3 regions of the Variovorax sp. J31P207 genome follow, and region 2 is predicted to be linked to each of the others. Evidence: predicted binding sites of a transcription regulator. Region 2 holds the regulator's gene; each other region holds the start of a gene.
The links. The regulator FNR, encoded in region 2, switches genes on or off when oxygen is low (the NO sensors DNR and NnrR bind a similar motif). The targets are predictions, from matches to a motif close to TTGATNNNNATCAA.

Region 1 (10,138 bases), on a different contig from region 2:
CGCTGCTGCCGGAGGTGCGCGAGTTGCTGGCGCGCGCCCAGGCCCTGCCGTCGCGGGCCCGCGCGGCGGCGGCTGGAGAGGTCGGGCGGGTCCGGCTGGCCTTCGTCTCGACCATCGGCTTCGACCAGCTGCCGGGCTGGGTGCGCGCCTTTCGCGAACACAGTCCGCAGGTGGTGCTCGAACTGGTCGAGGCCACGGGGGACGTGCAACTGCGAGACCTGCAGCGGGGCGACATCGATGCCGGCCTGATGCTGCACTCACCGGGCTTCGCGCCGCCGGGGCTCAGCCACCTGCGGGTGGCTGTCGAGCCGCTGGTTCTGGCGCTGCCCGAGCACCATCCGCTGGCGAGCGCGCAACCGCTGCCTTGGGAGGCGGTGCTGGGCGAGCCGCTGGTGATCTTTCCGCGCCGCATCGCGCCTTCGCTGCATGACGCGGTCTTCGGGCTCTACCACGCGGCCGGCCGGCTGCCCGTGGTGGCGCAGGAAGCGATCCAGATGCAGACCATCGTCAACCTGGTGTCGGCCGGCCTCGGCCTCGCCTGGGTTCCCGAGAGCGTGATGCAGTTTCGCCGCACCGGGGTGGTCTACCGCACGCCCGACAGGGCCGGTGCGCGCGGCAGGAAACAGCCGGCGGTTCCGCTGTGCGAGACCAGCCTGGTGTGGCTGGAAGGCGACGCGCACCCGGCGCTGGACCGATTCGTCGGCTTCGTGCGCGAGCGGATGGAGGAGGGCGGCTGAGCGCCCTCAGGCTTGCGACTGGGTCTGGAGGTAGTTTTCGAGTCCGACCTTGTCGATCAGGCCGAGTTGCTTCTCGAGCCAGTAGGCGTGGTCTTCCTCGGTGTCTTTCAGCTGGGCGAGCAGCAGGTCGCGGCTGACGTAGTCGCCGACGCCCTCGCACAGCGCCATGCCCTGCTTGAGCGCCTCGCGCACCTCGTATTCGGTGTCCAGGTCTTTCTGCAGCATCTCGGGCACGGTCTGCCCGGGCGTGAATTCCTTCGGGCGCATGTCCGGCAGGCCGCCGAGCAGCAGGATGCGGCGGATCAGCGCGTCGGCGTGCTGGGTTTCCTCTTGCATCTCGTGGTCGAGGCGGGTGTAGAGCTTGACGAAGCCCTGGTCCTCGTAGATGCGGGAATGGATGAAGTACTGGTCGCGGGCGGCGAGTTCGCCGCGGACCAGTTGCTTGAAGTAGTCGATGACCTGTGGGTTTCCCTGCATGGGGCTGACCTTGTTGTTCTAGGTGAAGACCCGAGTATCGCGTCGAACCGGGTCGCTGGGGAAGATGTCCCCGTTTGCGCGGTCTGCATGGGCCTGTGTCTAAGAAGCGTTCGCATCGGGACGGCACAATCTGTCCCATGCTCATGTACCCGCAGATCAACCCCATCGCCCTGCAGCTCGGGCCGGTCGCCATCCACTGGTATGGCCTGACCTACCTGGCGGCCTTCGCGCTGTTCTATTTCCTCGGCACGCGCCGGCTCGGGCACGAGCCCTTCCGCTCGATCACCGGCCCCGGCGCCTGGACCCGCAAGGATGTCGAGGACATCCTGTTCCTCGGCGTGATGGGCGTGATCGTCGGTGGTCGGCTCGGCTACTGCCTGTTCTACAAGCCGGGCTACTACCTCACCCATCCGCTCGAGATCTTCTTCGTCTGGCAGGGCGGCATGAGCTTTCACGGCGGCCTGCTCGGCGTGATCGCCTCGATGGTCTGGTTCTCGCGTTCGCGCGCCCGGCCGTTCTGGCAGGTGATGGACTTCGTGGCGCCCTGCGTGCCCACGGGTCTGGCCGCGGGGCGGGTGGGCAACTTCATCAACGGCGAGCTCTGGGGCCGCTTCAGCAACCCCGAATTGCCTTGGGGCATGGTGTTTCCGCAGAGCGGCTCGATGCTGCCGCGCCACCCCTCGCAGGTCTACCAGTTCCTGCTCGAGGGCCTGCTGCTGTTCGTGCTGCTGTGGCTCTACGCCCGCAAGGACCGCGGCGAGCGGCGCGTGTCGGCGGTGTTCCTGATCGGTTACGGCCTGATGCGCTTCATCGCCGAATACTTCCGCGAGCCGGACGACTTCCTCGGCCTGCTGGCGCTCAACATGAGCATGGGGCAGTGGCTTTGCGTGCCGATGATCGCCTTCGGCCTCTGGCTCTATGCCAGCGCCCGTCCGGCGCCGGTGGCCGGCGCCCTCCGGGGCTGAGCGGCGGCCGCCGGGGCCGGGTATCTCCCGAGGCCCCGGGGCGTTGCGCGTTGGCCTCCGCATTCTCATAATTACGCGTAATTACGAGAGCCGCCCATGCGCCTGGTCCAGAACTCCCTGCACGACGAAGTCGCCGCCACCTTGCGCGAAGAGATCTTCGGCGGCGTGCTGGTGCCGGGCGCCTTCATCGACGAGGCGTCGGTGTGCGAGCGCCTGCAGATCTCGCGCACGCCCTTGCGCGAGGCGCTCAAGGTGCTGACCGCCGAAGGGCTGCTGCGGCACGAGCCGCGCCGGGGCTGCTTCGTCGCCGAGGTCACGCAGCGCGACCTCGACGAGATCTTCCCGGTGATCGCGCTGCTCGAAGGCCGCTGTGCCTGGGAGGCTGCGCGCAACGCCAGCGACGACGATCTCGCCGCGCTCGAAGCGCTCCACGACCGGCTCGCGAAGCACGCGCGGGCGCGCCGCATCAACGACTACTACGCGACCAATTTCGCGATCCACGAGGCGATCATCATGCTGGCCGACAACCGCTGGCTGGCGCAGGTGATCGGCGACCTGCGCAAGATCCTCAAGCTGGCGCGGCAGCAGCAGCTGCATGCGCCGGGACGGCTCGAGCAGAGCCTGTCCGAACATCTCGCGGTGTTCGCCGCCCTCAAGGCCCGCGACAGCGACGGCGCCGAGGCCGCGATGCGGACCCACCTGAACCGCCAGCGCGAGGCCCTGCGGGCGGTCGCGCTGCAACAGAAAGCGAAGCTCATCTCATGAATGCCGGCGACTGGATCACACGCGGGGTTTCCCTGCTGCGCCCGGGCCATGCGCCCGATGGCACCAAGGCGGCCACCGATTCGACCAAGGGGAAGCGGGCCGCGGGGCCGCGCCCGCTCGGCGAGCGGCTCGAGGCGACGCTGCGCCGTCCCGGCGAGGCGCTGGGGCCGCGGGCCCTGCGGCACGCGCTGGTCGACCTGCAGGCGGTGGTCGACCCGCAGATCAGCGAAGTCGAGGCCGGTCGCCGGGCCCATGCGGTGGTGCAGTGGTATGGCGCCCGCGAGCTCGACGAGCGGCGCGACATCTGGCTCCTGATGAGCGAGCGCTTCGCGCCCGATGTGCAGAAGCTCAGCACGGCGCGCGACCAGCACGAGGCCGCGGTCGGCACGCCGGACGAAGGCCAGGCCGAGATCGGACTGCGGCGCGCCCTGGCGTCGCCGCGCGCGCGGCTGCTGCAGCGCTTCGCGATCGATCCCGACGGCATGCGCTTCCTGGTCGACCTGCGCGCCGAGCTGCTGCCGCACCTGAAGGGCGACCGCCGGCTGCTGCCGCTCGAGGCCGAGCTCGAGCACCTGTTCTCGACCTGGTTCGACATGGCTTTCCTCGACCTGCGGCGCATCAGCTGGGACTCGCCGGCCTCGCTGATCGAGAAGCTGATCCAGTACGAGGCGGTGCACGACATCAAGAGCTGGGCCGACGTCAAGAACCGGCTCGACAGCGATCGCCGCTGCTACGGCTTCTTCCATCCGCGGCTGCCCAACACGCCGCTGATCTTCGTCGAGGTGGCGCTGGTCGACCACATCAGCGAGGGCATCGTGCCGCTGCTCGACGAGGCGGCCGCGGTGGTCAGGCCGGACAAGGCGACGACCGCGATCTTCTATTCGATCAGCAACACGCAGGCCGGGCTCAAGGGCGTGAGTTTCGGCGATTCGCTGATCAAGCGCGTGGTCGAGACGCTGCAGGACGAACTGCCGCGGCTGAAGGTCTTCGCGACCTTGTCGCCGATCCCGGGCTTTCGCGGCTGGCTGGCGAAGAAGGCCGACCAGATCGTCGCGCGGCTCGACGAGAAGCGGGCCGCCGAACTGGGGCGGGCCGTGGGCTCGCTGCCTCCGACCGGCGAGCGTTTCCTCGCCGCCGCCGACGAGGTGCTGGCGCTCGACGCCCGGTCACCGGTGCGGCAGTTGCTGCTGCACGCGGCGGCCGAATACCTCGGACGCGCCACGGCCGACGGCAAGCCGGTCGATCCGGTGGCGCGCTTCCATCTTGGCAACGGTGCGCGGGTGGAGCGGCTCAACTGGGGCGGCGACCCGTCGCCCAAAGGCCTCAGGCAGTCCTACGGCCTGATGGTCAACTACCTCTACGATCTCAAGCGCCTCGACAAGCACCGCGCCTGGCTCGCCCAGGGCAAGGTGGCTGTCTCCGGCGGCATCGACGACTTGTTCCTCAAGGGTTGAGAGAGCATTGGGGTCCTTCCAACCCGACGCGCTTCGGGCCCCGGCGCAAGACAGACAAACGACAACAGGAGACAACCGATGACCTCAGGCTTTCAACGGCGGGACGTGCTGCGCCTGGCGGCGGCGAGCGCCGCGATGGCGGCGGCCGGCGTGCGCGCCCAGTCGCACTGGCCGACCCGGCCGGTGACGATGATCGTGCCGTTCCCGGCCGGCGGCGGCACCGACGCCTTCGCGCGGCCGCTGTCGGCGCAATTCACCAAGCTCACCGGCCAGACGCTGGTGATCGACAACCGCGGCGGCGCCGGCGGCACCGTGGGGGCCAGCATCGCGGCCAAGGCGGCGCCGGACGGCTACACGCTCTTCATGGGCGCGGTGCATCACGCGATCGCGCCGTCGATCTACCCCAAGCTCGACTACGACCTCGAAAGGGATTTCGTGCCGCTGCTGCTGCTGGCCAACGTGCCGCAGGTGGTGGTGGTGAATCCGAAGCGGGTCACCGAGACCACGCTCAAGGCCTTCGTCGCCAATGCCAAGCAGAACCCGGGCAAGCTCAACTACGCCTCGGCCGGGGCCGGCACCTCGCACCACCTGGCGGGTGAGCTGTTCAAGCTGCAGACCGGCACTTTCATCACGCACATTCCCTATCGAGGCGCCGGACCGGCGCTGCAGGACCTGATCGCCGGCAACGTCGACGTGATGTTCGACGGCCTCGGCTCGTCGGCCCAGCACATCAAGGCCGGCCGCATCAAGGCGCTGATGGTGGCCGGCGGCAAGCGCAATCCGGCGTTCCCCGACGTGCCCTGCGCCGCCGAGGTGGGTTTGCCCGACTACACCGTGACGACCTGGTACGGACTCTGGGCGCCCAAGGGCACACCGGCGGAGGTGCAGGCCCGGATCGTCGACGACATGAAGAAGGCGCTCGCCAGCGACGAACTGAAGTCGATCTGGGCCAGCAACGGCTCGGAGATCCCGAACGTCACCAACGCCGCCTACGCCGCTTTCGTGAATGCGGAAATCAAGCGCTGGGCGGCGGTGGTCAAGGCTTCGGGGGCGAAGTTGGAATGAGCGCCGCGCCGGGCCGCCCCAAGCAAGCTCGCGCCCCCTCGGGGGGCAGCGAGGACACGAAGTGCCGAGCGTGGGGGCTTGAATGACGGCATCGATCGGCTTGCGCACGGAGGGCCGGTTGGCCTTCGTGACCTTGGCGAACAGCGGCCGCCTGAATGCCATGACGCGCGCCATGTGGCGCGAGCTGCGCGAGGTGTTCGAGCGTCTCGGGCAACTGCCCGAGCTTCGCTGCGTGGTCGTCGGCGGGGAGGGCGGCGCCTTCTGCGCCGGCGGCGACATCTCCGAATACCCCTCGTTCCGCTTCGAGGTCGAGCCGCTGCGCGCCTTCCATGAGGACGAGGTCTGGGCGGCGCTGGCCGCCATGCTGGCCTGCGAACTGCCGCTGGTCGCGTGCATCGAGGGCGCCTGCATGGGCGCCGGGCTCGAGATCGCGAGCTGCTGCGACATCCGGCTGGCCGGCGAATCGGCGAAGTTCGGTGCGCCGATCGCCAAGCTCGGTTTTCCGATGGCGCCGCGCGAGGCAGCGCTGGTGCAGGGTGCGATCGGCGACGTGCTGGCGCGCGACATGCTGCTGGCGGCCAGCGTGCACGGCGCCGAGCGCCTGCGCGACGCCGGCTTCCTGCTGCGCGTGCTGCCCGATGCCGATCTCCAGTCCGAAGTGCTGGCCCACGCAAATCGCATCGCCGCGCTGGCGCCCGCAGCCGCGCGCCTCAACAAAGCCACCTTCGCCGCCCTGCGGCAAGCCGGCGCCCAGGCGGGCGTCGCGCCGCTGCTGACGACCGCCTACGATTACGCCGACACCGCCGAGCATCGCGAAGGCATCGCCGCCTTCATCGCCAAGCGGCCTCCCGTCTTTTGAGATCGACATGACTGACATTTCCAACGCCAATCTGTTCGCCGTGCTGCGCGCGGCGTTTCCCTCCGACCTCGACGCGATCGCGGTCGAGACCGACGACGGCCTGTGCTATTCGTGGCGCGACCTGGACCGCGCCAGCGCCATGATCGCCAACCTGCTGGAAGCGCTGGACCTCGAGCCCGGCGCCCGCATCGCGGTCCAGGTCGAGAAGTCGGTCGAAGCGATGATGCTGTACCTGGCAACCCTGCGCGCCGGCTATGTCTTCCTGCCGCTCAACACCGCCTACCGGGGCGCCGAGATCGAGTATTTCATCGGCAATGCCGAGCCGGCCGTCGTGGTCTGCAGCAGCGCCAACGCGTCCTGGGTGGCGCCGATCGCCACCGCGGCGGGCACCCGCCATGTCTTCACGCTCGACGACGACCGCAGCGGCACATTGCTCGACGTGGCGGCGCAATGCAGCGACCGCCACGCGATCGCCCCGAAGCAGGAGGACGATCTCGCCGCCATCCTCTACACCAGCGGCACCACCGGCCGCAGCAAGGGCGCGATGCTCACGCACCGCAACCTGTCGTCGAACGCCGAGGTGCTGAAGGACTACTGGGGCTGGCGCGGCGACGACGTGCTGATCCACGCGCTGCCGATCTTCCATGTGCACGGGCTCTTCGTCGCGATCCATGGCGCACTGATCAGCGGCAGCCGGATGATCTGGTTCAACCGCTTCGACGCCGCGCGCGTGGTGGCCCGGCTGCCCGAGGCGACGGTCTTCATGGGCGTGCCCACGCTGTATGTCCGGATGCTGGCCGAGCGCGGGCTGACGAAGAAGGCCTGCCGCCGCATGCGGGTCTTCATCTCCGGCTCGGCGCCGCTTTTGATCGATACCTTCGACGCCTGGCGCGAACGCACCGGCCAGACCATTCTCGAGCGCTACGGCATGAGCGAGACCGCGATGCTGACCTCCAACCCCTACAGCCCGGTGCAGGGTCCGCGGCGTGGCGGCACGGTCGGGTTTCCGCTTCCCGGCGTGCAGCTGCGGGTGCGCGACGACGCCGGCGAGCCGTGCCCGACCGGCGAGATCGGTCATATCGAGGTCGACGGGCCCAACGTGTTCGCGGGCTATTGGCGGATGCCCGAGAAAACCCGGGAAGAGTTCACCGCCGACGGCTACTTCAAGACCGGCGACGTCGGCAAGTTCGACGAACTGGGCTACGTCACGATCGTCGGACGCAGCAAGGACCTGATCATCAGCGGCGGCTACAACGTCTATCCGGCCGAGATCGAAGGGTTCATCAACGAGCTGGCCGGCGTGGCCGAGAGCGCGATCGTCGGCGTGCCGCATGCCGACTTCGGCGAGGTCGGCGTGGCCATCGTGACGGCACGGGCCGGTGCCGCGATCGACGGCGAGTCGATCATTGCCGAGCTCAAGGAAAAGCTCGCCAACTTCAAGATCCCCAAGCGCTGCTTCGTGGTCGACGAACTGCCGCGCAACGCGATGGGCAAGGTGCAGAAGGCCCTGCTGCGAGAGCAGCACAAGGCCTTGTTCAAGGGCTGAGGGCCTTACTGGACCAGCAGCACCGAGATGTCGGTCTCGGCCACCACCTTGGTCGCGACCGAGCCCATCAGCGCCCGGCCGAACAGGCCGTGGCCGTGCGTGCCCATGACGATCAGTTCGGCGCCGCAGTCGGCGGCGGCCTTGAGGATTTCCTCGGCGGCATGGCCGTGGCGCTGGTCGACCTTGTAGCCGGTGATGCCGGCGCTGGCCAGCGTGGCCTTGAGCGGATCGAGCACCTTGGCGGTCTCTTCGGCGTAGTAGTCGCGCACGATCTCCTTGCTGAGGTGGCGGGTCACATGGCCGGGCACGCCGATGCACACGTGAACCACGACGAGTTCATTGCCGTCGATGAACATGGCGCGGTTCTTCGCCAGGTAGTCGATGGCTTTCTGGGTGTGCGCGCTGCCGTCGACGGCGATCAGGATCTTCATGCAAGGCCTCTCGTTGTTCTGGATGGGATGACGGGCCGGTCTCAGCGCAGGACCAGCACCGGCAGGTCGGAATGGGTGAGCACATGCTGGGTCTCGCTGCCCAGCAGCAGTCGCTTGATGCCCTTGCGGCCATGCGAGGCCATGACGATCGTGTCGCTGTCGTGCTTCTTCGCGGCGGCGATGATGGCGTCGCCGACCAGGTCGGCGCTGACTATTGAGGTCTTGACCTTGACGCCGCTGGCCTCGGCTTGTTTGGCGATCTCGTCGAGCGACGCTTGAGCCGCCTCGGCCCATTGCTTCTCGATGCGACCGATGTCCTCGGGCGTGAACACGGCGGCGCCGTCGAAGTAGTTGGTCGGGTAGCGTGGCACCACGGTCACGGCGACCAGCTCGGCGCCGTTCTGCGAGGCCAGCGCGATGGCGCTCGCCACGGCCTTCTTGGCGAGGGGGGAGCCGTCGGTGGCGACCAGGATTCGCTTGAACATGAATGCTCCTGTGGTTGGACCGCCAAGAGCTTAATACAAGGGTCGCCGGGACGGACTTGATTCACGTCATGCCGACGGGGGAAAGCTGCGGCGCAGAAAAAAAGCCACGGCGCCTGTTGCAGGGCCGTGGCTTTCGAAAAAAGGTGTCTGCGAGTGTGAGCCGAACCCGCATCCTGAACCAGGGTTCAGGTGGGCGAGGTCAGCAAGGCTTCGGGTTCATCTGACGCGAGATGATCACACCCGCCAAGCGATGTTCCAAGCCCTGCTCCGGAGAGCATTGGTACAAGGAAATATAGAGCCCAGCTTCGCACCGCAGACGAAGCGTATTTTACGCCCGCTGTCGCCTGCGCGCCCAAGCTTCAGAGTAAATGTCCGTCGCCGGCAAGGGCCTGGTCGAGGCGCTGGACCAATTGCGCGGCGCGTGCGTCGTCTTCGGCACTGCCGGCGGGCGCTGCGGCCGGCGCGGGGGGCGGCGCAGGCGCGGGCGCGGCTTCGCGCTGCACGAGGTCGAAAGCGAGGTTCAGCGAGGCCAGCACCGCGATCCGGTCGCGCGCCTTGACCTTGCCGGCGTCGCGGATCTTGCACATGGCGGCGTCGACGCGCTCGACCGCTTCGCGCAGTTGCGGCTCGCCGCCTTCGGGGCAGCCGAGCAGGTAGCTCTGGCCCATGATCTGGACTTCGATTTGTTTCATCAGGGAGTGTTTTGGCCGGGATCGGCGGGCAGGTGGTCGAGCAGGGCGTCGAGCCGCGTGCGTGCCGCGGCGAGCCGCGATTTGAGGGTGTCGCGTTCGCGCGTGAGCGCGTCGACCTGGTCCTGGAGCAGCGCATTGGTGCGCTGTACTTCCTCATGGCGCACGAGCAGGCGTTCGACGCGCTCGGCGATCTGGTCAATACGGCTCGGTGCAGGCATGGAGGACGATTGTAGTTACCGGCGCCGGCGTGTTTGCATCGTCGCGCGCAAGGTAGATGCCAAGAAACCCTACAATTCCGCGCGTTGGTGCTCGCTCCGCGGTTCACGCGGTGCAGTTCAACGGGAAGCAGGAGGCGGAGCCCATCGGGCCGAGCCAACCTGCGCTGCCCCCGCAACGGTCAAGCAGACGGCATCTTCGGATGCCACCCTCGTCAATCAGCCACTGGGCGCTCTGAAACAGGCGCCTGGGAAGGCGGCGAGGGCCGCGCTGCCAGCCCGGATACCGGCCAACGAGGCGGCTGCCGCATGGAGAGAAGCATGTTCGCAGCCATGACGTCCAAACGCCGGCGGGGAAGCCGGCGACGGGCATTGATCTTTGTCGCTTCCATGAAATCTGTCGTCTCGTCCACCTGCGCCGCCCGCAGCGCTTCGTCGTGCCCGCTT
Region 2 (10,138 bases):
ACCTTCGTCGAAAGCGTGAAGGCCACCTATCCCTACTACGTGGTGCGCGTGCTCGGCGGCGTGCTGTACCTGAGCGGCATGCTGGTGATGGCCTGGAACGTCTGGATGACGGTGATCTCGGGCTTCAGCAAGCCCGCGCCGATCCCGCAGCCCGCCATGGCCCACGCCTGAGGAAACGCCCATGAGTTCGAACATTCCCCCGGGCTTCTCGCACCAGAAGATCGAGACCAACAACTTCCTGATGATCGTGCTGATCCTGCTGGTGATCGCGGTCGGCGGCCTGGTCGAGATCGTGCCGCTGTTCTTCCAGAAGTCGACCACCGAGGCGGTCGCCGGCGTCGAGCCGCTGACGCCGCTGCAGCTCGCGGGCCGCGACATCTACGTGCGCGAGGGTTGCTACAACTGCCATTCGCAGATGATCCGGCCGTTCCGCGCCGAGACGCTGCGCTATGGCCACTATTCGGTGGCCGGCGAGTTCGTCTACGACCACCCGTTCCAGTGGGGCAGCAAGCGCACCGGCCCCGACCTGCACCGGGTGGGCGCCAAGTACAGCGACGAGTGGCACCGCATCCACCTCAACAACCCGCGCGACGTGGTGCCGGAGTCGAACATGCCGGCCTACACCTGGCTCGAGAAGGCGCCGCTGGATGGCGCCGAGTCGGCCGCCCACATGACGGCGCTGCGCCGGGTCGGCGTGCCCTACACCGACGAGCAGATCGCAGCCGCGCCGGCCGCGGTCAAGGGCAAGACCGAGATGGACGCCGTGGTCGCCTATCTGCAGTCGCTCGGCCTGGCACTCAAGTAAGGACAACCGCGATGGACAACATCACCACCCTGCGAATCGCCGCCACGCTGGTCTCGTTCGCGACCTTCATCGGCATCCTGGTCTGGGCGTATTCGCGCCGCAACGCGCAGGCCTTCGAAGAGGCGGCACGCCTGCCGTTCGAGGAGGACCCGTCGTGAGCGACTTCGTCAACGCCTTCTGGTCGCACTTCGTCACCGCGATCGCGCTCGGCGGCATCCTGGCCTGCGCGCTGCTGCTGTGGCTGACGGCCCGCTTCCGCGGCCCTTCGAGCGCCGACAACACCACGGGCCATGTCTGGGACGAGGACCTGCGCGAGATGAACAACCCGATGCCGCGCTGGTGGATGGGCCTGTTCGTGCTGACCATCGTGTTCGGCATCGGCTACCTGGTGGCGTTCCCGGGGCTGGGCAGCTACCGCGGCACCCTGGCCTGGAGCACCCAGGGCGAGTACGAGAAGGCGGTGGAGAAGGCCAACGCCGAACTGGCGCCTGTGTACGCCGCCTACACCGCGCAGCCGGTCGAGAAGCTCGCCTCCGACGCCGGCGCCATGGCGGTCGGCGAGCGCCTGTTCCTGAACAACTGCGCCCAGTGCCACGGCTCGGATGCCCGCGGCAGCAAGGGCTTCCCGAACCTCACCGATGGCGACTGGCTGCATGGCGGCACGCCCGAGAAGATCCACGAGACCATCGCGCTCGGCCGCATCGGCACGATGCCGCCGATGGCCGAGGCGGTCGGATCGGCCGAGGACGTCAAGAACCTCGCCAACTACGTGCTGAGCCTGTCGGACAGCCCGCACGATTCGGTGCGCGCCGGACTCGGCAAGAGCAAGTTCACGGCGTGCGCGGCCTGCCACGGCATCGGCGGCGTCGGCAACCAGGCGGTGGGCGCGCCGAACCTGGCCGACAAGATCTGGCTGCACGGCTACGGCCAGGAAGCGATCATCGCGATGATCAACGGCGGCAAGACCAACCAGATGCCGGCGCAGCAGGGCCGCCTGACCGAAGCGCAGATCCACGTGCTGACCGCCTACGTGTGGGGCCTGTCGAACAACAAGACGGTCACCGCCGCGGGGCAATGAGGCCGCCGCCCGAGTCTTGTCCATGAGCGTTTCCATGACCGAGCAGACGACGCCACCGAAGCCGCGCACCGTGATCCCGATCGCGGCGGCCGAGGAGGACGTCGGGCTCTACGCGGCCCACAAGAAGATCTATCCGCGCAGCGTCAGCGGCTATTTCGCCCGCTGGCGCTGGGCCCTGGTGTTCGCGACGCAGCTGGTCTTCTACGGCCTGCCCTGGTTCGAGTGGGGCCAGCGGCAGGCGGTGCTGTTCGACCTCGGCGCGCGGCGCTTCTTCCTGTTCGGGCTGGTGCTCTATCCGCAGGACCTGATCTACCTGACCGGGCTGCTGGTGGTCTCGGCGCTGTCGTTGTTCCTGTTCACCGCCGTGGCGGGGCGCCTGTGGTGCGGCTACGCCTGCCCGCAGACGGTCTACACCGAGATCTTCATGTGGGTCGAGGAGAAGATCGAGGGCAGCCGCATCGCGCGCATGCGGCTCGACAACGGCGCCTTCTCGGCCGAGAAGCTGGTCAAGAAGTGGTTCAAGCACGTGGTCTGGATATCGATCGGCCTGTGGACCGGCTTCACCTTCGTCGGCTACTTCACGCCGATCCGCGAACTGGGCATGGAATTCCTGCAGACCCGGATGGGCTCCTGGGAGGTCTTCTGGGTGCTGTTCTACGGCTTCGCCACCTACGGCAACGCCGGCTTCATGCGCGAGCAGGTGTGCAAGTACATGTGCCCCTATGCGCGCTTCCAGAGCGCGATGTTCGACCGCGACACGCTGATCGTGAGCTATGACACGGCACGCGGCGAACCGCGCGGCGTGCCGGCCAAGGGTCGGGCGACCGCTGCCGCATCGGAGTTCGGCCATTGCATCGACTGCAAGCTGTGCGTCCAGGTCTGCCCGACCGGCATCGACATCCGCCAGGGCCTGCAGTACGAATGCATCGGCTGCGGCCTCTGCGTGGATGCCTGCAACATCGTGATGGACAAGATGTCGACCCCGCGCGGCCTGATCCGCTACGCCACGCAGAACAGCATGGCCGGGCGCTGGACGCCGCGCCAGGTGCTGCGCCGCGTGCTGCGGCCGCGGGTGCTGGTCTACAGCGCGGTGCTCGGCGCGCTGTGCATCGGCCTGCTGGCGAGCCTGGTGACGCGCACGCCGCTGAAGGTCGACGTGGTGCGCGACCGCGCCTCGCTGGCCCGCATCGTCGAGGGCGGCCAGCTCGAGAACGTCTACCGCCTGCAGATCATGAACGCCACCGAGCAGGTGCAGCGCTACCGGATCGAAGCCAGCGGCCTCGAGGGGCTGCACGTGTCCTCGGAGCCGGTGGTCGAGGTCGCGCCGGCGCAGTCGCGCTGGGTCGCGGTGCGGCTGCAGCTGCCCTACGGCGCGGCGACGGCCGGTTCCCACAAGGTGTATTTCGACGTTCGAGCGGAAAGCGGCCAGGGCAGCGTGTCCGAGAAGGCCGTGTTCCTGGTCCCGCGATGAAATCCAGGCCCCAAGGAGGCAGAAGATGACCGACAAGAGCAGCCATGACGAAGCGACGCGTCCCTGTCCACCCTGGTGGCGCTTCGGGCTGGTGTGGATGGTGATCGGCGGGCCGGGCCTGGTGGTGATCGCGAGTTTCGCCACCTTGTGGCTGGCCCTGCGCACGCCCGACCCGGTGGTCGACGAGGACTACTACCGCAAGGGCGTGGAGATCAACCGCACGCTGGCCGACAAGAAGCTCATGCCGGCGGTGGCCGGGCGCAACCACGCGGCCACCCCGAGCGCCGACGTGCCGTCGCCGAGGCGCTGAGCCATGCAGGCGCAACGCTGGATGTGGATACTCTGGCCGGCATTCCTGCTGGCCTGCGCGCTCGAGGTGCTGGTGTTCGCGCTGGTCGATCCGGGCGACCTCAACTGGCGCGGCGAGGCGTTGGGCGCCTCTCGCCAGGCGGTCTACACGGTCGGGTTCTTTGCCTTCTGGCTGCTGGCCACGGCGGCGGGCGCCTTGACGCTGCTGCTGGCCCGGCCGGCGGCCGAGCTCAACAGCCCGGCGGATTGACGATGCGGCGCAGCGCCTCGGGATCGAGGATGCGCACGTTGCGCTGCTCGACCTCGACCATGCCGTCGGCCGCGAACTTCGACAGCGTCCGGCTCACGGTCTCGAGCTTGAGGCCGAGGTAGCTGCCGATCTCTTCGCGCGTCATGCGCAGCACCAGCTCGGAGCGCGAGAAGCCGCGCGCATGCAGCCGCTGCACCAGGTTCAGCAGGAAGGCCGCCAGCCGCTCCTCGGCCCGCATGCTGCCGAGCAGCAGCATCACGCCATGCTCGCGGACGATCTCGCGGCTCATGATCTGGTGCACGTGGCGCTGCAGCGCCGTCACCTCGCGCGACAGTTCCTCGATGCGTTCGAAGGGCATCACGCAGACCTCGGAGTCTTCGAGGGCGACGGCGTCGCAGGTGTGCTGGTCGTTGACGATGCCGTCGAGGCCGATGATCTCGCCGGCCATCTGGAAGCCGGTGACCTGGTCGCGCCCGTCCTCGCTGGTGACCCGGGTCTTGAAGACCCCGGTGCGGATCGCGTAGAGCGAGGTGAAGGGCTCGCCGTTCCGAAACAGCGTCTCGCGCCGCTTGACCTTGCGCCGCGTGGCGACCAGGTCGTCGAGGCGCTGCAGTTCCCCGGGCGCCAGTCCGACCGGCATGCACAGCTCGCGCAGGTTGCAGTTGGAACAGGCGACCTTGATATTTTCGGGCTTCATTGATGCAGTCGAGGTCATGCGGGGATTGTCCGTGGGGGGGTGGGCCGGATGCTTGATGCAGGTCAAGGTTTGCGGATCGCGACGGCGGCATAGTGACACACCGAAGCCCATGCCTGCGTCCGCGATGCCTCCCGTCTCCGCTCCAGCCCTCACGCCGCCCCCCCTGGTGCCCGCGCCGTCCGTGCTGCGGCGGTTCGACTGCGCCGGGCCGCGCTACACCTCCTACCCGACCGCGGACCGCTTCGTCGACGCCTTCACGGCCGAGGACTATGCCCAGACGCTCGAACAGCGCGGCAGCACCGGCGCCAGCGCGCGGGCGCTGTCGCTCTACGTGCATATCCCGTTCTGCGAATCGCTCTGCTACTACTGCGCCTGCAACAAGATCGTGACCCGCCACAAGAGCAAGGGGCGCGAGTACCTGGACTACCTGGCGCGCGAGATCGCGCTGCAGGTCGAGCGGCTCGGCCGCGGCGCCGTGGTCCGCCAGCTGCACCTCGGCGGCGGCACGCCGACCTTTCTCGACGATGCCGGCCTGCGGACGCTGATGGGCATGCTGCGCGATGCCTTCTCCTTGTCGCCGGATGGCGAGCATTCGATCGAGATCGACCCGCGCACCGTCGACCGGGAACGCCTGGTGACCCTGGCCGCGCTGGGCTTCAACCGGCTGAGCTTCGGCGTCCAGGATTTCGACCCCGACGTGCAGAAGGCGGTGCACCGGATCCAGCCGGCCGGGCAGGTGTTCGACCTGATGGCGACGGCTCGCGGGCTGGGCTTCGATTCGGTCAACGTCGACCTGATCTACGGGCTGCCGCGCCAGAGCGCGGCCTCCTTCGACCGCACGCTGGCCCAGGTCTGCGCGCTGCGGCCCGACCGGATCGCGCTCTATGCCTATGCCCACCTGCCCGAGCGCTTCAAGGCCCAGCGCCGCATCGCGACCCAGGCGCTGCCCGATGCGGCGGCCAAGGTCGAGATGCTGTCGCGCTCGATCGCCGCGTTCACCGAGGCCGGCTACGTCTACATCGGCATGGACCATTTCGCGCTGCCCGGCGACGCGCTGGCGGTGGCCAAGCGGCAGGGCCGGCTGCACCGCAACTTTCAGGGCTACAGCACCCAGCCGGACTGCGACCTGGTGGCGCTGGGCGTGTCGGCGATCGGCCGGGTCGGCGCCACCTACAGCCAGAACGCCAAGACGCTCGAGGAGTACTACGACCTGCTCGACCAGGGCCGGCTGCCGGTGGTGCGCGGCCTGGCGCTGACCCGCGACGACGTGCTGCGGCGCACCGTGATCATGGCGATCATGTGCCAGGGCCGGGTCGACTTCGAGACCATCGGCTCGGCCCACCTGGTCGATTTCCAGCGCTGCTTCGCGGCCGAGCTCGAAGCGCTGGCGCCGCTCGAGGCGCAGGGCCTGGTGGTGGTCAGCGATCGCCACCTCGAGGTCACGCCGCTGGGCTGGTTCTTCGTGCGCGCGATCGCCATGGTGTTCGACCGCTACCTGCAGGCCGACCGCAACCGCACGCGCTTCTCGCGCATCGTGTGATGAGCCCCACGGCGCCGGCCTGATCCATGCAGTCCGCCCTGCTCGCCACCGCATTCGTGATGGGGCTGGCCGGCGGGCCGCACTGCGTCGCGATGTGCGGCGCGGCCTGCGCGGGCGTGATCCGCATCGTGCGGGCACCGGCGGGCGGCGTCGCCGCGCTGCAGTCTCCGGGCCGCTCGCTGCCGGCGGGCGCCTTGTTCCACGTGGGCCGGGTGGCCGGCTATGCGGCCGCCGGGGCGGTGGCGGCCGCCGCTGCCCAGGGCCTGGCGCAGGCGGGCCAGCAGGTGAGCGCGCTGCGCCCGGCGTGGCTGCTGCTGCATGTGTTCGTGTTCGCCTGGGGCCTGCTGCTCGCCGCCTCGGGCCGGCAGCCCGCCTGGGCGCACCGCTTCGGGCGCTGGGCGTCGGCGCGGCTGCAGCCCATGACCCGCAGCCCCTTCGGCGTGCTGGCGGCCGGCGCGCTCTGGGTCGCGCTGCCCTGCGGCCTGCTGTATTCGGCGCTGATGCTGGCGGCCCTGGGCAACGGCGTGCTCGAAGGCGCGGCCGTCATGGCGCTGTTCGCGGCCGGCAGCGCGGTGTCGCTGCTGCTGGCGCCCTGGCTGTGGCAGCGCCTGCGGTCGGGCGCCGGCATGCTGTCGCAGCAGTGGGGCACGCGGCTGGCGGGCGCGATGCTCGCGGGGGTGGCGCTGCAGGCGCTCTGGCTCGACCTCGCGCACCAGGTCGAGGCCTGGTGCCGCTGAGCGAAGGGCCCGTCCCGCTCAGGCGGCGGGCGGCGGCGGTTCCAGGTTCATGGCCACGTGCAACACGTCGGCGGAATCCTCCAGGCTGGGCACGCGCTCGAAGCCCAGCGCACGCGACAGCTTCAGCATGCGGCTGTTCTCGCGCAGGATCATGCCGACCAGGCGCCGGGTGCCGCGGCTTCGGGCGTGCGCGATCAGCTGCTCGAACAGCATCCTGCCGAGGCCGCCGCCCTTGAGGTCGGAGCGCACCACCAGCGCGAACTCGGCTTCGACGTTGTCGGGGTCGCAGACGGTGCGGGCGACGCCGAGCGTCTCGGGCTGGCCGTCCGCCGCCGTGGCCTCGGCGATGAAGGCCATTTCGCGGTCGTAGTCGATCTGGGCCAGCCGGGCCAGTTCGCTGCGCGGCAGTTCGCTGCGCGCCTGGAAGAGCCGCATGCGCACGTCCTCGGCGGTGAGCCTTCGCAGGAAGCGCCGGTGCTGGCCTTCGTCCTCCGGGCGGATCGGCCGGATCGTGATCGGGCGGCCGTTCCACTCGGCCTGGCGGACCCATTGGGTGGGGTAGGGCCGGATCGCGAAGTTCGCGGCGCCGGCCACCCGGCCGGCCGCGACCCGGAGCCGGGCGTCGAGCGCCAGCGCGCCGTGCTCGTCGACCCACAGCGGGTTGATGTCGAGCTCGGCCAGCTGCGGCAGGTCGGCCAGCATCTGCGACACCGCGATCAGCACGTCGTGCAGGGCATCGAGATCGGCCGGCGGGTGGTCGCGGTAGCCGGCCAGCAGCCGCGACACGCGGGTGCGCGAGACCAGCTCGCGCGCCAGGCTGCGGTTGAGCGGCGGCAGCGCGACCGCGACATCGGCCGTCACCTCGACCGCGATGCCGCCACCGCCGCAGAGGATGACCGGGCCGAAGACCGCGTCGATGCTGGCCCCGACGATCACCTCCTGCGCGTGCGGGCGGTGCACCATGGGCTGCACGGTGAAGCCGTCGATGCGCGCGCCGGGCTGCAGGGTGGCGAGCGCCTGCCGCATCTCGCCGACGGCCTGTTCGAGCGCGGCCGGGTCGCGCAGGTCCAGCCTGACGCCGCCGACGTCGGTCTTGTGGGCGACATCGCGCGACACGATCTTGAGCACCACCGGATAGCCGAGCTCGCGGGCCGCGTCCAGCAGGCCTTCGGCCGACGCCGGGACCATCCGCGTGCGCACCACCGGCACGCCGTAGGCCTGCAGCACTGCCTTGGCCTCGTGTTCGGCGAGCCATTCGCGGCCGTCGGCGGCGGCGGCTTCGAGCAGCCGCTGCGCCGCCGGCACGTCGGGCGCCGGGTTCTCGCTGGCGCTGGGCGCCTCCATCAGCAGCGCCTGGTTGCTGCGGTAGGTCTGCAGCATGCTGAAGGCGCGCACGGCGTCTTCGGGCGTCGGGTAGTCGGGAATGCCGGCCGCCTCGAACAGCTGGCGTGCCGGCGCCATGTCGGCATCGCCGAGCCAGCAGCCCATCACGCGCGGATCGTTGGCGCGGACCAGCGGCGCGCAGGCGCGAGCGATCTCGTCGCTGCGCTCGGCCACCGTCGGGGCGTGGACGAACAGCACCGCGCCGCTCGCGGGGTCCGCCAGCAGCGCCGACAGCGCCGCGGCATAGCGCGCCGCCGGCGCGTCGCCGAGGATGTCGATCGGGTTGGCGCACGAACCGCCAGCCGGCACCCACTGGGCCAGCTGCTCGAGCAGGGCGGCACTCGGCTCGGCCAGCCGGATGCCGGCGCGGGCGGCGGCGTCGGCCGCCATCACGCCGGCGCCGCCGCCGTTGCCCAGGATGGTCAGCGTCTCGCTGCGGTTGAGGCGGAACCGCGCCAGCGTGGCGGCCGCCATGAACAGCTCCTGCAGCGTCTCCACCCGCAGCATGCCGGCGCGGCGGATGGCCGCGTCATGGACGATGTCGGAGCCGGCCAGGGCGCCGGAGTGCGAGGCGGCGGCACGCAGGCCCTGGCCCGCGCGGCCGGCCTTGACGACGATCACCGGCTTGTTGCGCGCCGCGGCGCGCGCGGCCGACATGAACTTGCGCGGCGAGGCGATCGATTCGACATAGAGCAGGATGGCGCGGGTCCGCCCGTCGCTCGCGAACCGGTCGAGCAGGTCGCCGGCATCGACGTCGCAGTGGTCGCCCAGCGCCACCAGGTGCGACAGGCCGACCCCGCGGCTCGCGGCCCAGTCCAGCATCGCGCTGGCCACCGCGCCGGACTGGGAGATGAACGCCAGCTCGCCCGGCGGTGCGGCAACGTGGGCCAGGCCGGCACGGAGGCCGATGTGCGGGCTCAGGACGCCGAGCGAGTCCGGGCCCAGCAGGCGCAGCAGGTGCGGCCGGGCGGCGTCGAGCGCGGCCTGCTGCTCGGCGGCGCTCAACCCGGTGCCGACGATCACCGCGGCCCGGGCGCCGGCCGCCCCGAGTTCGGCCACCAGTCGCGCCACCGTGCGCGCCGGCGTGCAGATCAGCGCCAGGTCCGGCGCCGCGGGCAGGTCGGCCACCCGCGCGAAGACGGGCAGGCCGTCGAGCCGCGCATGCTTGGGGTTGACCGGGTAGACCGGGCCGGCAAAACCGCCGGCGCGCAGGTGCTGCCAGACGCGGGTGCCGATCGCGCCGGGCCGGTGCGAGGCACCGAGCACGGCGACGGATCGCGGCAAAAGCAGTCGGTCGAGGTGGCGGATGCTCATGGCGCCTCTGCGGATGAACCGGGGGCCCGCATCATGCGCGCACCCTCGGGGGCCCTGTCAATGGGCGTGACGGTGCGCGTGCGCGTCGCCGTCGGCCGGCGCCTGCACCAGCAGCACCGGCACCGGCGTGCAGCGCAGCAGGTACTCGGCGCAGCTGCCCCCCACGAAGCGCTCGACGCCGCGGCGGCCATGGGTGCCGATCACGATCAGGTCGGCGGGCCATCGGCTGGCGTCGGCGGCGATCAGATCGGGGACCGGGTTCGACGCGCCGTCATGCAGCAGCGTCTCGGCCTCGACGCCCGCCGCGGCGGCCGCGGCCTGGCCGTCGTCCAGGATCTGCCGGCCGTTGCGCGCGAGCACCTCGAAACAGTCGCCGACCGGGCCGGCGGCAAGGCCCATCGCCATGGCCATCGACTGCGAGTCGACCACGTGCACCAGCCGCAGCCGCCCGTGGGTCTGGGCAGCGAGCCGTATCGCTTCGTCGAGGCCCTGCTTCGATGTCGCGCTGCCGTCGAGGGGAACAAGGATCCGTTGGTACATGGCGCGCTCCTGCC
Region 3 (10,138 bases), on a different contig from region 2:
ACTTCGCGAGGTCGCTCAGCTGCTTGAGATCGGACGGATGGACGCCCTTGGCATCGAAGGCCTGGCGGTAGTGCGGCACGTTGTCGTAGGCGTGCTGCAGGGTCCAGCGCAGGCGCTGGAGCTGCAGCGCCTGGATCTCGTCGCGGCTGGCGGTCTCGATGGGGTCGAGATCGCCGGGCTGGGGTTGCTTGACGGGCATGTCGTGTCTCCTCTGGCGGTTCGGTCGGCGGCGGTTCAGTCAGCGACCGCCGGCTTGCCCTTGATGGTGTAGGAGCGGCCGCGGAACATCGCGATGCGCTCGCCGTGCTGGTTGGTGATCTCGCTGTCGTAGACGCCGGTGCGGCCGGCCTTCGACAGCTCGAAGCTGCGGGCCGTGAGCACGTCGCCTTCGCGCGCCGGCGCCACCAGGTCGATCGAGAAGCCCGAGGCCACCGTCAGTTCGTTGTACGAGTTGCAGGCGTAAGCAAAGGCGGTGTCGGCCAGCGCAGCCAGGAAGCCGCCGTGGCAGGTGGCATGGCCGTTGAGCATGTGGCCCTGCACCGTCATCGTGACCGTGGCCTGGCCCGGCGCGACCTCGGTCACGTCGATGCCCAGGCCGCGCACGGCGGGATCGTTGGCGTACATGCGCTCGCGGACCCGTTCGGCGGTCTGCTGGGGAGTGCGGTCGGGGGTGGCGGACATGTCTGTGGGGCTTGCGTTCATCGGTCGGTGAAGACGGGGGCGCGCTTGGCGCCGAAGGCGGCCACGCCTTCGAGGTAGTCGTGGGCGCTGCCGAGCTGCGACTGCAGCGCGGCTTCCATGTCGAGCGCCTGGTCGAGCGAGAGCGCCTGCGCGCCGTCGATCGCGGCGCGGGTGGCGGCCAGCGCCTTCGCGGGCATCGCGGCCAGCCGCTGGGCGAGCTTGGCGCATTCGTCGGTCAGGGCCGCGTCGTCCACGCATTTCCAGATCAGGCCGATGCGCTCGGCCTCGGCCGCGGGCAGCTTGTCGCCCAGCATCGCCAGGCCCAGCGCACGGGCGCGGCCGACGATGCGCGGCAGCAGCCAGGTGCCGCCGGTGTCGGGCACCAGCCCGATCTTGGCGAAGGCCTGGATGAAGCTGGCCGACTGCCCGGCCAGCACGAAGTCGCAGTTCAGCGCCAGGTTGGCGCCCGCGCCGGCCGCCACGCCGTTGACCGCGGCAATCACCGGCACCGGCATCGACTTGAGGCGCTGCACCAGCGGCTTGTAGAGCGTGTTGATCGCCAGCGCCAGGTCCTTGGGCGGCTCGCCGGGCGCCGCGGGCGCGACCATCGGGTCGGCCAGGTCCTGGCCGGCACAGAAGCCGCGGCCGGCGCCGGTCAGCACCACGCAACGCACGTCGGGGTTGGCGGCAGCGGCGTCGAGCGCCGCGCGCAGCGCCTGGTGCATGCCTTCGGTGAAGCTGTTGAGGGCGGCGGGCCGGTTCAAGGTCAGCGTCAGGACCGGACCCTGCTGGGCGGCGAGGACGAGGGAGTCGGACAAGCTGTGTCTCCTGTCTGGGTTCTTGGCGTGGGGCTGGGGGACTTGACCGGCGTCAAAAGTATCGTTGACCGACCGGTCGGTTAATCATAGGATCGGTCGGAGATTGACGCAAGTCAAAAACGCCAAGGGATAACCCTTAATTCAAACGACGGAGATTTCGCGATGCCTTGTTATTCCATCGAAGGCGTGGTGCCGGTCATCGACCCCAGCGCCTACGTGCACCCCACCGCGGTCCTGATCGGCGACGTGATCGTCGGCCCCGACTGCTATATCGGGCCCTGCGCCGTGCTGCGCGGCGATTTCGGCCGCATCGTGCTGGAGCGCGGCTCGAACGTGCAGGACACCTGCGTGGTCCACGGCTTCCCCGCGCACGACACGGTGGTCGAGGAAAACGGCCACATCGGCCACGGCGCGGTGCTGCACAGCTGCATCGTGCGGCGCGATGCGCTGGTGGGCATGAACGCTGTGGTGATGGACGAGGCCGAGATCGGCGAGGCCTCGATCGTCGCCGCCTGCGCCTTCGTGCCGGCCGGCCGCAAGATCCCGCCGCGCTCGCTGGCCGCCGGCATGCCGGCCAAGGTGATGCGCACCCTCAGCGACCAGGAAGTGGCCTGGAAGCTCGAAGGCACGCGCACCTACCAGGCGCTGACACTGCGCAGCCTGGCCAGCATGCAGGAAGTGGCGGCCCTGACCGCTGTCGAGCCCGAGCGGCCGCGCGTGGCGGCGCCGGACGTCAAGCCGCTCATCGCGACCAAGCGCGGCTGAGGGCTGGCGCGGGCCGCGTCAGGTCGCGGTCGCTCTCGACCGCGAAATAGAACCACTCGGTCCCCGGCAAGGCCTCGGCATTCGGGAACACGATGAACCCGTCGCGTTCGGCGTGCAGCATGCTGCCGTCCTCGCGCACGCCGATCGGCTCGCCCCGCGCCACCGGGTCGAAGGTGGCCCACTCGCGCACGAACTGGTCTTCGGCGTGTAGCCGGTCCACCACGCTGACCAGCCGCAGCAGCGAAGGCGCCCGCGGGGGCGCCGCCGCCGGATCGGGCTCGATCATGCCCAGCAGGCGCAAGGCCGACAGGATCGCCCGCCGGGCCACGTCGGGCGCCGCCGGGTCCTGGTGCTGGCCGCATTCGAGCGTCACGCCGTAGCCGCCGCGGCTGCGCATGTATTCATTGGTGCCCCAGCCGAAGGCCGGCGCCGCCTCGTCGGCGGCCTGCCCGCGCTGCGCCAGCCCGGCCGCATAGATATCGAGCCAGCCCTCGACCACCCGGGGCGTGCCGAGGTGCAGCGCCAGTTGCCCTTCCTCGAAGGCGCGCGAGAACGGCTCGAGCGGGCCCTGGTTGTCGCGCGGCCCGATCATCGCGAAGGCCTCGCCCTCGCTCTGGAACGAATGCAGGTCGAGCAGCACCTCGTGGCGATCGAGCAGCGGGCACAGCAGGTCGGTGATGCGGGCCTCGTAATCGGCCGGCTCGGCGCCCGGCGCGGACGGGCGGAACAGCCGGTTGAGGTTGCGCTCGCCCTCGCGCCGCAGCAGCCGCCGTGCGAGCGGATTGGCGACCGGCACCAGGGTCAGCTGGCCGCGCAGAAGCCGGAGCGAACCGCCATCCAGCGCGGCCACGATGCGTTCGATGCCGGCGGTGCCGCAGGTCTCGTCGCCGTGCACCCCGCCGAGGACGATCAGCCGCGGCCCCGGCTGCAGGCTGGCGTAGCCATGGACGCGAAGGAGGTCGGTGGAGGCGGTCATTTCGCTGTCGATCCTACAGGCCCGCGAAGGCCGGTCCTACCGCGTTCTCCCCCGTACCGTGAGACAAACGCAGGCACCAGACAGGAGCAAGCGATGGCCACGAAGAACGATCCCGCGAAGACCGATGCCCAGGGCTCGAAGGATGCGGGAGGAGGCAATACCCAGGTCGAGCAGGAGGGCGAATCGGCGCCGCGCCTGCCGCACGAGCACGACCAGTCGTCCGACAGCCAGAAAAGCGCCGACGGCAGCCCGCCGCGCGTCGGCCGCCAGGCGCACGAGGACCTCGAGCGCGGCCTGGTCGACACCGACAAGGGCCCGGTGACCGACCGGGTCTACAACGACAAGCTCAAGCCTTGACGGCGGTCGCCAGTTGCTCGCGCATCGCCCGCACCACGCCCCCATAGTCCTTCGCGTTGAAGATCGCGCTGCCCGCCACGAAAGTGTCGGCGCCGGCGCTCGCCACTTGCGCGATGTTGTCGGCCTTGATGCCGCCGTCGACTTCGAGCCGGATGTCGCGACCGGTGGCCTCGATGCGCTTGCGTGCAAGTTCGATCTTGCGCAGGGCGGAATCGATGAAGCTCTGGCCGCCGAAGCCGGGGTTCACGCTCATGATCAGGATCAGGTCGATGTCGTCGATCACCCAGTCGAGCGCTTCCAGGCCCAGGCCCGGGTTGAACACCAGACCGGCCTTGCAGCCCGCCGCCTTGATCGCCTGGATGCTGCGGTGCACGTGCGGCGAGGCGTCGGGATGGAAGCTGATGTAGTCGGCGCCGGCCTGCGCGAAGGCCGCGGCCAGGGCGTCCACCGGCTGGATCATCAGGTGGACGTCGATCGGCACCGGCTGGCCGTCGGGCGTCTTGGCATGCGGCTTGAGCGCCTGGCAGACCATCGGCCCGAAGGTCAGGTTCGGCACGTAGTGGTTGTCCATCACGTCGAAATGGATCCAGTCGGCGCCGGCGGCAATGACGTCGCGCACCTCGTCGCCAAGGCGGGCGAAGTCGGCCGAGAGGATGGAGGGGGCGATTCTGAAGGGGCTGCTCATGGGTCCGGATTGTCGCAGCAGGGGCGGCGGCTTGCAGCGCCGCCGGAGCCTTCCGTTACTATCCCTGCGATGTCCACGCTACCGATCAGTGTCCAGGTCGAGCCACGCTACCTGCCAGACCAGTCCTCGCCCGAGGACCGCGTCCACACCTTCGCCTACGCCGTGACGGTCACCAACAACGGCCCGGTGGCGGCGCAGCTGATCGCGCGCCACTGGATCTTCGCCGACGCCTCCGGCCACACGCAGGAGGTCGACGGCCTCGGCGTCATCGGCCAGCAACCCCTGCTGGCGCCAGGGGAATCGTTCCGCTACACCAGCGGCTGCCGGCTGCAGGCCCCCAGCGGTACCATGCATGGCAGCTTCTTCTTCGTCACCGAGCGCGGCGAACGCTTCGACGTTCCGATCCCCACGCTGGTGCTGGAAGCCGACGCGGGCGACATGCCCACCTCGCGCGTGCTGCACTGAGCACGCTTTTCTCTTTCGCGCCATGAACGCCTTGCGCGCTCTGGATCTTCCGCGGGGTGCCGATGCCCCCCTCAAGCTGAACCGATGACGTCTTTCCTGCCCAATGATCTGCTGGGTTTCTGGTCGGAGTGGGTGCGGCCCTCGGCCGGCCTGCCGACCGTGCTGTGGTCGCTGCTGCTGGCCACCGCGGCCGCGGCCGGCCACCTGGTGCAACGCTACATGGGCCTGCCCAAGGTGGTCGGCTATTCGATCGTCGGCACCGTGGTCGGCTTCGCCGGCTTCGAGGGCGCGATCTGGCCGCTGCAGGGCATCAGCCTGTTCCTGCTCGAGCTCGGCGTGGCGATCGTGCTGTTCGAGGCCGGCGGCCGGCTGCCGCTGCGCTGGTTCCGCCACAACCCGATGGTGCTGGTGCAGAGCCTGCTCGAGTCGACCTTGACCTACTTCGGCGTCTTCTGGGCCCTGCACTGGCTCGGCATACCCGACCCGGTGGCCAATCCAATCGCGCTGATGGCGATCGTGGCCTCGCCGGCGGTGCTGAGCCGGGTCGTGATCGACACCCGGGCCTCGGGCCCCGTGACCGAGCGCGCGATGACGCTCGCCACCCTGAACACTTTCTACGCGCTGGCGCTCGGCTATGCGCAGGCCGGGCTGATCGAGCATGCGCCCACCGGACTGCTCGAGAAGCTCAACCCGGTCGGCGTGGTGCTCGGCCTGTCCTTCGTGGTCGGCGCGCTGATGGCGCTGTCGCTGCGCTCGGCGCTGCGCGTCATGAGCCCGACCAGCGAGAACACCTCGATCCTGCTGCTGGCGATCATCGCTGCCGGGGCCGCGCTGGCGGCCCATTTCGGCGGTTCGGCGCCACTGGCGGCCCTGATCGGCGGCGTGCTGCTGAAGGCGCTGAACCCCAAACCCTGGGCCTGGCCACGGCAGCTCGGCACCGCGGCCTCGCTGCTCACGATGTTGATGTTCGTGCTGGTCTCGATCGTCGCCGCCCAGGCCGACTGGAGCCTGCCGGTGGCCAGCGTGGTGCTGAGCGTGATCGGCGTGCGCGCGGTCGCCAAGATCGCCGGCGTCGCGATCGCCAACCCGGGCAGCGGCGCGAGCTGGAAGCAGGCCTTCTGGGTCGGCTGCGCGATGTCGCCGCTGTCCTCGATCGCACTGCTGATCACCTCGGCCTTCGTCACCGCCTCGCCGCTGCTGGGCGCGATGATCACCCAGATCGCCTTGCCGGCGATCCTGCTGATGGAGGTGCTCGGCGCGGTGCTCGCGACGGTCGCCATCCACGCCGCCGGCGAGAGCTCCACGCCCTGGACCCCCGAAGCCTTCGGCACCGTGGAGGACACGCAAAGATGAGCCATCGCACGATCGATCCCGCCACCGGCGCGCCGGCCAACACGCCCGCCAGCCGGGTGGTGCCGCTCGAGCCCTTCAACAAGTCGGTGGCGCTGTCGCTCGGCGTCGAGCTCGAACTGCAGCTGGTCAACACCCACGACTACGACCTCGCGCCCTATGCCGAGGACATGCTGCGGCTGATGGCGCAGACGCCGCTGCCGGGCAGCGTGGTGCCCGAGATGACCTCGAGCATGATCGAGATCTCGACCGACGTCTGCCATTCGGCGCAGGACGTGATCGCCCAGTTGACGCCGATCCGCGACGCGCTGGTGCGCAACGCCGACAAGCTCAACATCGCGGTGGTCGGCGGCGGCACGCATGCCTTCCAGCAATGGCACGAGCGGCGCATCTACGACAAGCCGCGCTTCCGCGAGCTATCCGAGCTGTACGGCTACCTGTCGAAGCAGTTCACGATCTTCGGCCAGCACGTGCACATCGGCTGCCCCGATGCCGACGCGGCGCTGCTGATGCTGCACCGCATGTCGCGCTACATCCCGCACTTCATCGCGCTGTCGGCATCATCGCCCTTCGTGCAGGGGCAGGACACGCAGTTCGATTCGGCCCGGCTCAATTCCGTGTTCGCGTTCCCGCTGTCGGGCCGCGCGCCCTTCACCCTGTCGTGGCGCGAATTCGAGAACTACTTCAAGCGCATGACCCGCACCGGCGTGGTCCGCAGCATGAAGGACTTCTACTGGGACATCCGGCCCAAGCCCGAGTTCGGCACCATCGAGATCCGCGTCTTCGACACCCCGCTCACGGTGGAGCGCGCCGCCGCGCTGGCGGGCTACGTGCAGTCGCTGGCCGCCTGGTTCCTGCAGGAGCAGCCCTTCACGCCGACCGAAGACGACTACCTGGTCTACACCTACAACCGCTTCCAGGCCTGCCGCTTCGGCCTCGATGCGCTGTATGTCGACCCGGCCAGCGGCGAGCACATGCCGCTGCGCGACCATATCCTCATGACCATGACGCAGCTCGAATGGCACAGCGAAGCCCTCAACGCCACGCAGGCGCTGGGCGAGCTGCGCACCAGCGTCGAGGCCAACCGCAACGACGCCCGCTGGCTGCGCGAGAAGCAGGGCAAGGAACGCCTGCTGGCCGAGGTGGTGCGGCAGGCCGCGCTGCGCTTCCGAAGCACCACGGTGTGAGCACGGCATGAGCGGCACCGGCGAATTCGATCTCATCGCGCGCTACTTCACGCGCCCCGCGCGGCGCTCGCCGCTGGGCGTGGGCGACGACTGCGCCCTGCTGGCGCCGGCCGCGGGCATGCAGCTCGCGGTGTCCACCGACATGCTGGTCGAGGGGCGGCACTTCCTGTCGACGGTCGACCCGGCGCGCCTCGGCCACAAGGCGCTGGCGGTCAACCTCAGCGACCTGGCGGCCTGCGGCGCCAGGCCGCTGGCCTTCACGCTGGCGCTCTCGCTGCCGGCGGTCGATGCGGCCTGGCTGGAGGGCTTCTCGCGCGGCCTGTTCGCGCTGGCCGATGCGCACGGCTGCGAGCTGGTCGGCGGCGACACCACGCGCGGCCCGCTCAACCTCTGCATCACGGTGTTCGGCGAAGTGCCGGCCGGCGCGGCGCTGCTGCGCTCGGGCGCGCGCGCCGGCGACGATGTCTGGGTCAGCGGCACGCTGGGCGATGCGCGGCTGGCGCTCGAAGTCTTTCGCGGCACCCTGTCGCTGCCGGCCGACGCGTTCGAACTGGCGCGCGGCCGGATGGAGTTGCCCACGCCACGGGTCGCGCTGGGTCTGGCGCTGCGCGGCATCGCGACGGCGGCGGTCGACCTCAGCGACGGATTGCTTGGCGACCTCGGGCACATTCTGAAAGCCAGCGGCGTCGGTGCGCGGCTCGACGCCGATGCCGCCGCGAAGCTGCTGGCGACCGTCGATTCGGCAGGCCTGGATATCGACCTGCGGCGCGCCTGCGCACTGGCCGGCGGCGACGACTACGAGCTCGCGTTCACCGCGCCGGCGTCGGCGCGTGCGGCCGTCGAGCAGGCGGGCCGCGCGAGCGCGACCCCGGTCACGCGCATCGGCGCCATCGAGTCCGAAGCGGGTCTGCGGCTGGTCGATGCGCAAGGCGCCGCCGTGGCGCAGCGCTTCGCGTCGTTCGACCACTTCGCCTGAAGCAGGTTCAGGCGCGGCGCCGGGTCTGCACCGGTACCGCCTCCAGCACCGCGAACGCGGAATCGATCTCGAGATCGTTCAGCACGCAGGTCAGGCCCCGGTACAGCTCGTTCGGCGACACCGGCTTGTGCAGCAGCGGCACGCCGCTGGCACGGGCCTCGCGCAGCCGCTGCGGCGCTGTGTCGCCGGTGATCAGCAGCGCCGGCAGCCGGGCGCCGAACTCGGCGCGCAGTGCGGCGATGGCCTCGGCGCCGGTGCGCAGTTCGCGCAGCCGGTAGTCGCTGATGACCAGGCCTGGCGGATGAGTCCGGGCGAGCGCCTGGGCGTCCTCGATCGAATCGGCTACGTCGCATTCGCAGCCCCAGGCGGTCAGCAGCTGCTTCATGCCGGCGCGCACCGCTTCGTCGTCGTCGATCACCAGCACCCGCACGTCGAACACGCGCGCATGCCCGGCCGCCACCTCCAGGCCGCCGCTGGCCACGCCCGCCTGCGCCATCGGCAGTGCCAGCCTGAACACGCTGCCGCGCCCCGGCACCGACACCAGCGACAGCGAGTGGCCGAGCGCGCGCGCCAGGCCCTGGGCGATCGCCAGGCCCAGCCCCAGGCCCTTGCGCCGGTCGCGCTCGGCGTTGCCGAGCTGATGGAACTCGCGAAAGATCTCGCCCTGCTGGGTCGGCGCGATGCCGATGCCGGTGTCCCAGACTTCGAGCAGCAGCTCGCGGCGGCGCGCGCGGCAGGCCACCAGCACACCGCCGCTGTCGGTGTAGCGGATCGCGTTCGACACCAGGTTGCGCAGGATCAGCGCCACCAGCGCCGGATCGGAGCGCACCGCCGCATGGGTCTCGCGCGAACGGTAGACGATGCCCTTGGCGTCGGCCTGCGGCGCCAGTTCGTTCTCGATGCGGTTGAGCAGCGGCTGCAGCTGGAAGTCCTGCATCTGCGGCTCGACCACCCCGGCCTCGATGCGCGAGAAGTCGAGCAGGGTGTCGAGCATCTCGGCCGAGGCGTGCCAGGTGGCCCGGGCGTTGGCCAGCGCGTCGTACTGCGCGGCCGACAGCTTGCTGCGCGCCAGCACCTCGAGGAACAGCCCCTGGGCGTGGATCGGCTGGCGCAGGTCGTGGCTGGCGGCGGCCAGGAACTTGGACTTCGCCAGGTTGGCCTCGTCGGCCTTGAGCTGGGCCGCCTGCGCATGGCCGGTCTCGATCCGCAGCCGCTCGATCAGCTCGAGGTTCTCGAAGCGCAGGTCGATCGCCGCCCGCGCCGCCCGGGCGCCGTTGCGCGCCTGGCCGAGCAGGGTCGCCACGTACAGCACCCCGGCCGCCCCGAGCGCATTGAAGGCCGGGTCGCCCAGCAGCACCAGCTTGGCCGCCAGCACGGCCAGCTCGATCGTGCCGAAGACCACGAACACCGGCAGCACCGGCGAGAGCGAAGACATCGAGCTGCCGGCCACGCCCGCCAGCACCGCGATGACCAGGATGCTGCCGGCCGTCGAGGTGCTGCCCAGCGTGACCCAGGCCAGGGCGCCCCAGGCGGCGGCGTCGATGCCGTTGAGCGCCATCTGCCGCCAGACCAGCCGGGGCGCGCGCTCGAACGAGATCTCGCGGGCCAGCGTGCGGCGGGCATCGCGGGCGCAATACAGCTTGATCAGGATCACGACGCCGGCCCACAGCCGCAGCGCCAGCGCATTGGTGTCGTTGGCCAGCACCCAGACCAGCAGCAGCGCGACCCCGATCGTCGGGCCCACTGAACTGCCGATGTTGCCGAGCTGCAGCCGCAGCTGCTCCACCAGCGTGCGCCCGTCGGCCAGGCGCAGGAACCTCGTCATCAGCCGACCAGCCCCCGGCGGCGCGCCGCGAAGCCGGCCTCGGAGCGGCTCGA

Region 1: the regulator FNR is predicted to act here: its motif matches at 8,841-8,854, upstream of QTI68_RS15325 (universal stress protein).
Region 3: the regulator FNR is predicted to act here: its motif matches at 1,603-1,616, upstream of QTI68_RS04915 (phenylacetic acid degradation protein PaaY).

What each region holds. Positions count from the first base shown of each region.
Region 1 covers NZ_JASZYN010000004.1:151,336-161,473, reverse strand. The annotation lists gene QTI68_RS15370 (LysR family transcriptional regulator) at 1-737, shown strand, start outside; gene bfr (bacterioferritin) at 744-1,214, opposite strand; gene lgt (prolipoprotein diacylglyceryl transferase) at 1,352-2,179, shown strand; gene QTI68_RS15355 (GntR family transcriptional regulator) at 2,276-2,944, shown strand; gene QTI68_RS15350 (malonyl-CoA decarboxylase) at 2,941-4,398, shown strand; gene QTI68_RS15345 (Bug family tripartite tricarboxylate transporter substrate binding protein) at 4,477-5,463, shown strand; gene QTI68_RS15340 (enoyl-CoA hydratase/isomerase family protein) at 5,546-6,322, shown strand; gene QTI68_RS15335 (malonate--CoA ligase) at 6,330-7,868, shown strand; gene QTI68_RS15330 (universal stress protein) at 7,874-8,299, opposite strand; gene QTI68_RS15325 (universal stress protein) at 8,341-8,784, opposite strand; gene QTI68_RS15320 (cell division protein ZapA) at 9,144-9,476, opposite strand; gene QTI68_RS15315 (DUF904 domain-containing protein) at 9,476-9,694, opposite strand; cobalamin riboswitch at 9,764-10,000, shown strand; gene QTI68_RS15310 (TonB-dependent receptor domain-containing protein) at 10,082-10,138, shown strand, end outside.
Region 2 covers NZ_JASZYN010000021.1:26,106-36,243, forward strand. The annotation lists gene ccoN (cytochrome-c oxidase, cbb3-type subunit I) at 1-171, shown strand, start outside; gene ccoO (cytochrome-c oxidase, cbb3-type subunit II) at 182-805, shown strand; gene QTI68_RS37450 (cbb3-type cytochrome oxidase subunit 3) at 817-963, shown strand; gene ccoP (cytochrome-c oxidase, cbb3-type subunit III) at 960-1,883, shown strand; gene ccoG (cytochrome c oxidase accessory protein CcoG) at 1,906-3,354, shown strand; gene QTI68_RS37465 (FixH family protein) at 3,380-3,664, shown strand; gene QTI68_RS37470 (hypothetical protein) at 3,668-3,913, shown strand; gene fnr (fumarate/nitrate reduction transcriptional regulator Fnr) at 3,894-4,610, opposite strand; gene hemN (oxygen-independent coproporphyrinogen III oxidase) at 4,735-6,150, shown strand; gene QTI68_RS37485 (sulfite exporter TauE/SafE family protein) at 6,177-6,887, shown strand; gene QTI68_RS37490 (bifunctional acetate--CoA ligase family protein/GNAT family N-acetyltransferase) at 6,906-9,584, opposite strand; gene QTI68_RS37495 (universal stress protein) at 9,642-10,124, opposite strand.
Region 3 covers NZ_JASZYN010000001.1:1,028,750-1,038,887, reverse strand. The annotation lists gene paaK (phenylacetate--CoA ligase PaaK) at 1-199, opposite strand, end outside; gene paaI (hydroxyphenylacetyl-CoA thioesterase PaaI) at 235-681, opposite strand; gene QTI68_RS04920 (enoyl-CoA hydratase-related protein) at 699-1,499, opposite strand; gene QTI68_RS04915 (phenylacetic acid degradation protein PaaY) at 1,662-2,264, shown strand; gene QTI68_RS04910 (succinylglutamate desuccinylase/aspartoacylase family protein) at 2,242-3,240, opposite strand; gene QTI68_RS04905 (hypothetical protein) at 3,334-3,597, shown strand; gene rpe (ribulose-phosphate 3-epimerase) at 3,587-4,282, opposite strand; gene apaG (Co2+/Mg2+ efflux facilitator ApaG/CorD) at 4,352-4,747, shown strand; gene QTI68_RS04890 (cation:proton antiporter) at 4,832-6,100, shown strand; gene QTI68_RS04885 (YbdK family carboxylate-amine ligase) at 6,160-7,284, shown strand; gene thiL (thiamine-phosphate kinase) at 7,292-8,260, shown strand; gene QTI68_RS04875 (ATP-binding response regulator) at 8,268-10,085, opposite strand; gene QTI68_RS04870 (response regulator) at 10,085-10,138, opposite strand, start outside.